Linked DNA regions of Magnetococcus sp. PR-3. The protein of the gene in region 1 interacts with the protein of each later gene in a pairwise test. Links are inferred from orthologs where the notes say so. Each region holds a gene or a part of one and is shown on either strand. Other genes may lie near its edges.

Region 1 (3,062 bases):
AGGCCCCAAAAATGGCCAGTAGTGCAGTGGGTGAGAACAGTGCATCCATGGTACGGCATCCGTTTTAAAAAAGTGGGTTATGGGGTGGTCATTAGGCCATTATTTTGGATCCACATCTGCCATAACTGACCATGTAGCCCCATCCGTTTTTCCAGTGCCTGCAGTTTTTGACCAACCCATGGTTTGATCTGTTCAGCGATGGCTCTTTCAGCCACCTCTGTGGGTTGTGGACCGCGGCCGGCACTCCAGTCCCCAAGAATTTTCTGTTCCAAACGTAAAGATTCCGAAAAGCTCTGTCTGAGCGAGGCGGCGACAATCTCTTTAACCTTCTGGCGTAGCTCCTTGGGTAGATTGGCATACCAACGGTTGCTGACGGTAAAGGCCATCCAACCATAGAGATGGTGGGTTGGGAAAAAACGTTTGGCCTGTTGGGTCAAGCGGGTGCGATTAAGCAGCTCAGGCGTACTGGAAATACCCTGTAGCCAGCCATCATTAATGGCACCGGGTACCGACTCAGCCGGTACATAGTTGGGGGCCAACCCCATCTGTTCCAGACCTTTTTGATGGGTAATCACCGAGGGTGACCGGATGGTGGCACCAGCCATCTCTTCCCACGATCCCTCTTTAAAGCTGGTAATGCCATAAAAGCCCGTACCACCGTAGCCCAAAACCTGAATACGTTTACGGATGGCGCGTCTGCGGAGCTTCAGGTCATAACGGCTTTGAACAAACTGCACCAATTGATTGGGTGTGACAAACAACCTTGGTGTCAGGAGTAGCTGGTAGGCTGGTAAGGTTTGAGACAGGGTAGAGGCTGAGATAAAGGCGGCCTCCATCTTATTCTCAATGAGCGATTTCACCATCGTGATCTCGTTACCCTGCTGACCATTATGAAGAATCTCTACCTTGATCTGACCAGCCGTACCCTGTTCGATATCCTGTGCCATCTGTCTTAAGTTACGGACATAGGTCATGTCCATACCCTGGGTGGTGCCAATGCGCATGATCTGCACAGGGGCTTGGGCATAGGCTGTAGGGGCCAAAGCGGTCGCAATGGCTGCTAACAGCGGCAAGAAGGTGCAAAAAATTTGAAACATGGTATGGTGCATGGGGCGTCGACCGGGTAATGTTCCATGAAAAGAAGGTTTTCATGGGATACCATGCTTGTGGCGCTTTGTCAGGTGCTGATCAACAATTAAAACGATTTCCCCCCATTTAGGGGTGTTTGCCAGGAGGATTGAATGGCCTTTTCCCTCAACAAAGTACAACTGATCGGAAATCTGGGTGGGGACCCGGAGATTCGCTATACCCAAGCGGGTAAGGCGGTTGCCAATTTAAATATTGCGACCAGTGAGTCGTGGAATGATCAGCAGGGTCAACGCCAGGAACGTACCGAATGGCACCGTGTGGTAGTTTTTGGCAAGCCTGCTGAAATTGTCCAACAGTACTTACGTAAAGGCAGTAAAGTCTATATTGAAGGCCAGCTGCAGACCCGTAAATGGCAAGACCAGAGCGGGCAGGATCGCTACACAACCGAAACCGTGGTTAGTGGCTTTAATAGCCAGATGATCATTTTGGATCGTCCCGGTGGCGGCGGTGGCGGCGGTGGTGGTTATGGGGGGGGCGCACCTCAAGGTGGTGGTTATGGGAGTGGTGCACCTCAAGGTGGTGGTCAGGGCGGCCAAGGGGGCGGTGCACCCCAAGGTGGCGGCGCACCCCAAGGGGGTAAGCAGCCTGCTTCTCCGGCAGATACCTTTAATGAGGGACCTGACTTTGATGATGATATCCCCTTCTAGGGCCCATGACTCCAAGTAGATCTTAAAAAAAGGGGGCACAGCCATGGCTGTGCCCCCTTTCTGTTACGTCAGACTTTATAAACGCAGTGTGGCTCGCCTCATGAATTAATGGGGGTTCCCTAACTGGGCTAGCATTTCAGCTTGATCATGTGTAGCCAAGGCATCCACCACTTCAGCCAAGGCACCCTGCATAACCTGATCGAGCTTATGCAAGGTCAGATTAATACGGTGATCGGTCACCCGGCTTTGGGGGAAGTTATAGGTGCGAATACGCTCGGATCGGTCGCCACTACCCACCTGACCTTTGCGGGCTTCGGCCCGTTCAGAGGCTGCCGCCTGTTTTTCAGCATCCAGCAGACGTGCCTGTAGAACCTTCATCGCTTTGGCTTTGTTCTTATGCTGAGACTTTTCATCCTGACAGGTGACGATTAAACCGGTGGGTAGGTGGGTAATCCGTACCGCTGAATCGGTGGTGTTTACACTCTGGCCACCGGGGCCTGAAGAGCGGTACACATCAAAGCGTAAATCTTTATCTTGGAGATTAAGCTCCACATCATCCGCTTCTGCCAAAATGGCCACGGTCACCGCAGAGGTGTGGATGCGGCCACCTGTTTCTGTGACAGGAATACGCTGTACCCGGTGCACACCAGACTCATACTTCAGGCCCATATAGGCCCCTTTGCCATGGACCATGGCAATGAGTTCTTTATAGCCACCCAGATCCGTTGGGCTGCTGGAGAGGATCTCTATGCGCCACCCTTTAGATTCAGCAAAACGACCATACATACGGAATAGGTCAGAGACAAACAGTGCCGCTTCATCACCACCCGTACCTGCACGGATCTCCAAAACAACGTTCTTCTCGTCGTTGGGATCTTTAGGCAGCAACATCAGTTGCAGGTTTTTGTGGCTCTCTTCCAGTTGAGTTTTTAAGGTTTCCCGTTCCTCTTTGGCCATTTGCCGCATGTCAGGATCATCGCCCGCTTCAGCCAGCATCTGTTCGGCATCGGCCATTTGCTCGGTTAGGGTTTGATGGCTCTGCCAAGCCTCTACCACCGGCTCTAGGTCCGAAAACTCTTTACTGTAAGCGGCAAACTTTTTAGCGTCCGAGACCGTAGCAGGGTCGGCCAGATGAGAGGAGAGCTCTGCATGACGGTTGGTTAAGGATTCCAGCTTTTCTTCAATGGCCATGAGGTCTCTTCGGTGGTCAGTTAGCGTGTATGATTGAAAAAGATGCGCGTACCACTGGGTTGGTCAAATGCTTTA
Region 2 (3,074 bases), on another replicon or contig:
TTTACCAGACCCTTACCAGCCGCACCCAACGCTTGACCGATGGTATTGGCAAAGTACTGGATGAAGCGGGTATTCCCCATGTCAGCTACCATGTAGGCTCTATGTTTGGCCTGTTCTTTACCGAAGCAGATGAGGTGATGAACGTGGTGGATGCCACCCATACCAACCATGACCGCTTCAAGGATTGGTTCCACGGTATGCTGAATGAGGGTGTCTACTTCGCCCCCAGCGGCTATGAGGCTGGCTTTGTCTCCATTGCCCACGATGAAGCGATCATCGATCAAACCATTGAGATCGCACGTAAGGTGGCCAAAACACTGTAAAGCACCGCCACCCATTGCACCAAAAAAGCCAGGGTAATCGAATCGATCACCCTGGCTTTTTTGTGTTCAGATCATCCATTTATCCCAACATACGCTTAAACAAAGGCATAGGGGTCCATATCTACATCAATGCGGATCTTACGGCCGGCCATGGGTTGGGCGATATGTCGCAGATGTTTCACCATGGTATGCACCCCTTGCACGGAGTCAGCCTTAATCATCAACTGCCAACGAAAACGGTTACGCAGCTTAAACAGGGGAGCAGGCGCAGGCCCTAAAACCATCACCCCCTCCTGAGCCGGGATCAAACGTCTTAGCTCGGTGATGAACGCCCCCCCTTCTTGTAGATTAGGGGTCGAAAAACGCAAGACCGCCATCCGCTTAAAAGGGGGATACCCAACCAGATGGCGAAAACCAAACTCGGCATCGGCAAAGCGGTCACTGTCATGGTTCTGCGCCGCCTCGACCGCATAGTGGCCAGGATCAAAGGTCTGTACATAGACCCGCCCAACCTCCTCTTCCCGCCCCGCCCGCCCTGCAACCTGGGTAATAAGCTGAAACGTCCGCTCTGCAGCGCGGAAATCTGGCATCGACAAGGTTGTTTCCGCCAACACAACGCCCACCAGGGTTAACCGGGGGAAGTGGTGCCCCTTAGCCACCATTTGGGTCCCGACAAGAATATCAATCTCCCCATCCCGAAACTGAGTGAGGATCTCCTGCATGGCCCCCACCTTGGCCACAGAGTCCCGATCCAATCGTGCGACCCTAGCTTCGGGAAAACAGTTCTCCACTTCCAGTTGCAACCGTTCAGTGCCTGGACCAAATTTTACCAACCCAATCTGATGACAGCTGGGGCATAGATCCGGCACCCCCTGCACATGATCACAGTAGTGGCAAACCAGTTTAGACTCTTTTTTATGTAGGGTCAGCGCCACCGAACAGTTGGGGCAACTGACCGTTATACCGCATAGATTACAGAGAATAGCTGGCGCAAACCCCCGCCTGTTAAGAAACAACAAGGACTGTTTGCCCGCCGCCAACACCCCCGCCATGGCATCCCGCAAAGGGTGGCTGAGCAAGGTACCAAACGGCAGCCCTTCCATGGTTTTTTTGTCGGAAAGGTTGATCACCTCTACCGGCGGCATGGCAACACCGGTGGCCCGCTCCGTCAGTCTTAAATGGTGGTATTTTCCCTGCTGGGCATTATGCAGGGTCTCCATAGAGGGTGTGGCACTCCCCAGTACCAACGTCGCTTTATTCAGACGTGCCCGTACCACGGCCATATCACGGGCATTATAGGGCACCCCCTCCTCCTGCTTATAGGAGCCCTCGTGCTCCTCATCCACCACGATCAGACCTAAATCTTTAAAAGGCGCAAACAACGCGCTCCGAGCACCAATCACCACTCTGGCCTCTCCAGTCTTGGCCCGGTGCCAATCCCGGTAACGACGGGCTGAGGTCAGCTCCGAGTGAAAAACCGCCAGGTTTTCATGAAACCGCACCTCATAACGTTGGATAAGCTGAGGTGTCAACGCAATTTCCGGAACCAGCAAGAGCGCTTGCCGACCCTGAGCCAAACACTGTTCAACCGCTCGAAAGTAGACCTCTGTCTTCCCGGAGCCTGTCACCCCTTCCAGCAAAAATGGCGTAAAAGTGTGGCCACGCAGCGCTGCCTCCAACGCCTGCACACTCTCCTGCTGCTCCCAGGTTAACTCTGGGGCGGCCTGCATGGTCTCTTTAACCGCCGCTTCCTCCGCCTCAACGGCACGGTGGCGGGCGTTCCAGTTCTGTTCAGTGGTGATATACCCCCCAAGCTCCAACTGCTTTAAACGGCGGCTCAGGCCTCTGCGGCCATGGTGACGCTCAAGGGTCTCTTCTGTCAGGCCATTTTTACGTTTGCGTAGGGAGGTACAGATGGCTTGTAGCGGTTCTGGCTCTGTGGACAGTTGGTCCACATCAGCATCGCTATTCCAATGGATGCGCTGTTTACGGTCGTAACGTAAATGCCCAGGCAGGGCTGCTGTAATGACCGCACCAGCAGGCTGATGGTAATAGCGGATCATCCAATCCAACAGTTGGCGCAACTCCTCATCCAACAGAGATTCGTCGGTCAGAACCTCTTCAACCTCTTTGAGCTCACCTTTATTCCATTGGGGTTCGGTACTGCGGGCCCACACCATACCGGTACGCAAGGATCGCCCAACAGGCACCAAAACCAGATGCCCAGGATGGCAGATCTCCGCCAGTTCAGCAGGAATTTTGTAAGAAAAGGAGGCGTCGCGTGCGCCGGTGAGTGCGACCAGGGCGTACATGGATACTCCCATGGGGTGCGGTTTACAAGAAGGGTGTCAGGACCGGTTATAGCCTATAAACTGGGGCCTTTTATTCGGGTGGTGCCTCATCATACTGGGGCACCCCTTCACCAATGGTTTCCCACTGGGCTTTAGATCCCACATAAATGTGCCGCTGGAGCTCAATCTCTGCATCCTCATCCAGGCAGCCTAAGGCCACCCCGTGGATCTGACCAGCAACAACCCCACACAACATAGAACCGCAGACGCGGCAAAACTGCTTGCCAGCGCCATGGGCCCCCACATAGGTGGTGAGCAGATCCTCGCCCGAGGTCCAAGAGAACTGGTCAGGTTGGACCAAGGCATACGCCGAAGCTTGCGCACTAAACGCTTTTCGACACCGTGAACAGTGGCAGGACCGGGCGTCAAAAACGGTACCATCAATACGGTAGCTTACCGC
Region 3 (2,961 bases), on another replicon or contig:
ACCTGGATCTACCAGAGATCGCTGGCACCAGTGCCCTTTATGCGCAGTTAGAAGGAGCATGGCTGGCCCGCTACCGGTTTGAGAACTACCGCTCTTCCGATGATGAGCCCAACAATCGCCTGCAAACTTTGACCTGCGCTGTCAGCCAGGATATGCAGGCCGAAGTACAGGCTGTGGTGGATAAAGCAGCCGCTGCGGCTGCAGGGGTTTGGTTCTGTCGTGATCTGTGCAACACACCGGGTAATATCCTGAACCCCAAGACTTTGGCCGATGAAGCCAAAAAGCTGGGTGAAGGGGATGCCATTAAAACCACCATTTTGGATACCACCCGCCTACGCCGTAAAAAAATGAACGGTATCCTCGCCGTGGGGCAGGGCAGTGAGACCCCCCCTCGCATGATTGTTATGGAACATAAAAAAGGTGGGGATAAACCCTTAATTGCCGTTGTGGGTAAAGCGGTTACCTTTGACTCGGGTGGTCTCTCGCTCAAACCTGCCGGCAACATGGATCATATGAAGTACGATATGAGCGGTGGTGGCGCGGTGTTTGGTTTGATGAAAGCGCTGGATCAGTTGAACTGGCCAGTCAATGTGGTGGGGATTGTACCAACCGCTGAAAATATGCCCGACGGCAAAGCCCAACGTCCGGGGGATGTGATCACCATGTCCAACGGTAAAACCGTTGAGGTGTTGAATACCGATGCAGAAGGTCGCCTGATTTTGGCCGATGCACTGCACCATGCTTGTGGTCTTAAGCCCGATGCGGTGGTGGACCTGGCCACACTGACCGGGGCTTGTGTGGTTGCCTTGGGTCACCATGCAACAGGTTTGATGGGTAATGATGATAGCCTACAGGCTGAGCTGGAGCAGGCAGGTGTTGCTTCTGGTGAGCGGGTTTGGCGTTTGCCCATGTTTAAAGAGTACCAAGAGCAGATTAAATCCAAAGTCGCGGATATTCAGAATATTGGTGGTAAAGGTGCCGGCACCATTACCGCAGCCTGTTTCCTCTCCAACTTTGTGGAAGAGGATATTCCCTGGGCCCATTTGGATATTGCAGGAACAGCTTGGTCTGTACCGGGTAAAAGCTATGTGAGTGAAGGTTCTTCGGGTACCTGCGTACGGCTGTTGCTCCAGTGGGTGGAGAGCCGCATGAACGCAGCAGAGGTCTAATACCCCATGGCCAAAACTCAGCAAGGCCCGCTTAAGGTGCGGTTTTATCAGCTCGCAAGTGATAGCCGCGAGCGGGCCTTGCTGAAGATCCTCAATAAAGTCCATGGTATGGGGCTTAAGATCTGCGTGGTCGTTGAGGATCAAAATCAAGCAAAATGGTTGGATGACCATCTTTGGCGTCACCCCCCCGATAGTTTTCTTCCCCATGGCACCACAGAAGATCCCCACCCGGAAGCCCAGCCGATTCTCATTGCCAACCAACCTGTTGACCCTAATGGTGCAACGGTGGTGGTTATGCTCAGCCAGCAACCCTTGGATAAGCTTGATCAGTTCGACACCTTGGTGGATTTTGTCCCTGATGATACAGAGTCCAAGCGGGGCAGCCGTCTGCGTTATAAACACTATATGGATGCAGCCTGCGAGATGGAGTATTGGATACAAACCCCCAAAGGGCAGTGGGAGAAACACGCCACCTAATGCATCACTCAGCATATGGGTAGCCTGTTGTTGGGGAAGATATAAACGGCGATCACTCTATGGGTTCTTAGAGCGATCGCCTTTTTTTATTATTGAAAGGTCCCTTGTGCGTTCAGGCCGGTGATTTTTTGCAGTTCATCTTCAAAATAGCTGGGGGCCGCACCTTTGTAGAGCATGGTGTGCAGCATTTTAATCGCTTTGTTAAGGGGGTGAACCCGTTCAATTAAGCTCAAAATCACCCCATGGTAAAACTTGGCCTGTAGGGGGCTCTCTAAACTTTCAAAAATCTCCGGGGTAATAACCACCATGGTGCAGCGGGTTTGGGCATCAATATTCGCCGTACGGGTAATCTCTTGGAAAAAAGCAATCTCCCCAAAAAACTGTCCATTTTTCAGCCAAGCCAGGGTGAGCTCAGGGTCGCTGCTCTTATAAACACGGGCGGTGCCCGACAGCAGCAGAAACATATTTCGGTCATAGGCACCCTGGGTAATGATGCGCTGCCCTTTAGGTACTTTTTGCACGACCTCATGGCTTAAAAAAGCGATGCGATCAGACATACTCCAGGAGTGGAAAAAAAAAGTGTCGTTCAGAATATCGGGGTCGTAAGGGGGCATCATCGGCGTTCTCCTGCGGGAAACGCGCGACCAATATTTAAATGCATTGATCGGTAATGGCGAACAAAGCGCAGCATCCTTGCATCACTCTACACTACTGCTTGGAGTAGAGATCAGCTTCGTTGGTTCTGTGAAAAGGGGATTAAAACTACCAAAAAATTGGTAAATACAGGCAGGATTACGCTAGGTCGTTGAGGTTTAATGGGCATTTAATTATTCAGGGTTCCCAAAAAAAGGGGCTGGGGCGCATACTTATTTACGAGGTGAAGGGTGATATTAAAGTTTTGAGTAATCGGTGCCGTGTGTGGGGGAGGGTGTGGTTATGTCTTCTTGGGGGGTGCGCGCAAAACTGTTGGCTGCTTTTGCAGGTGTAACTCTTTTTATTCTTATTATGGGTATTGTAGGGCACCAAAGTCTCGGGGTGTTGCACCGGATTATTGGTGAGGGCTTTGGGGTCTATCTGCCCAGTATTGATTATCTGGTGGAGGCCGACCGGGACCTCCAGCAAGCGTTGGTCGCCGAACGTTCCATGGTATCAACCCCCCTTGAAGATCCGACCTTTAAAGTGTTTAAGGAGACCTTTGTTGCCAACCGCGGACAGGCGTGGACGCGGATGAATAAATACCGCAAGCTTGTATTGACAGATATTGAGCGAAAGCATTTTCAAACATTTGATAAAGATTGGAAAATTTGGTCAGCTA

What was found.
Region 2: the proteins of ssb (region 1) and priA interact in binary tests that used the Escherichia coli proteins (3 or more experiments, as listed by UniProt). The link is inferred for Magnetococcus sp. PR-3 from one-to-one orthologs.
Region 3: the proteins of ssb (region 1) and V5T57_RS13760 interact in binary tests that used the Escherichia coli proteins (3 or more experiments, as listed by UniProt). The link is inferred for Magnetococcus sp. PR-3 from one-to-one orthologs.

What each region holds. Positions count from the first base shown.
Region 1 is NZ_JBAHUQ010000002.1:305,081-308,142, reverse strand. Bases 114-3,018 are described here. They hold ssb (single-stranded DNA-binding protein), read left to right. Parts: upstream 114-1,241; coding sequence 1,242-1,796; downstream 1,797-3,018. Other genes in these bases: prfA (peptide chain release factor 1), read right to left, coding at 1,902-2,987; dctP (TRAP transporter substrate-binding protein DctP), read right to left, coding at 114-1,097. In the rest of the region: glycerol-3-phosphate 1-O-acyltransferase PlsY, read right to left, coding at 1-49; more of dctP, read right to left, coding at 78-113. UniProt on the Escherichia coli protein: Plays an important role in DNA replication, recombination and repair. Binds to ssDNA and to an array of partner proteins to recruit them to their sites of action during DNA metabolism. Acts as a sliding platform that migrates on DNA via reptation.
Region 2 is NZ_JBAHUQ010000044.1:25,480-28,553, forward strand. Bases 28-2,944 are described here. They hold priA (replication restart helicase PriA), read right to left. Parts: upstream 2,636-2,944; coding sequence 419-2,635; downstream 28-418. Other genes in these bases: hemL (glutamate-1-semialdehyde 2,1-aminomutase), read left to right, coding at 28-323; V5T57_RS19065 (GFA family protein), read right to left, coding at 2,706-2,944. Outside these bases: more of hemL, read left to right, coding at 1-27; more of V5T57_RS19065, read right to left, coding at 2,945-3,074.
Region 3 is NZ_JBAHUQ010000024.1:21,441-24,401, forward strand. The notes cover bases 107-2,910. They hold V5T57_RS13760 (DNA polymerase III subunit chi), read left to right. Parts: upstream 107-1,175; coding sequence 1,176-1,646; downstream 1,647-2,910. Other genes in these bases: V5T57_RS13755 (leucyl aminopeptidase), read left to right, coding at 107-1,169; V5T57_RS13765 (Crp/Fnr family transcriptional regulator), read right to left, coding at 1,736-2,263; V5T57_RS13770 (methyl-accepting chemotaxis protein), read left to right, coding at 2,583-2,910. Also shown: more of V5T57_RS13755, read left to right, coding at 1-106; more of V5T57_RS13770, read left to right, coding at 2,911-2,961. UniProt on the Escherichia coli protein: Part of the beta sliding clamp loading complex, which hydrolyzes ATP to load the beta clamp onto primed DNA to form the DNA replication pre-initiation complex.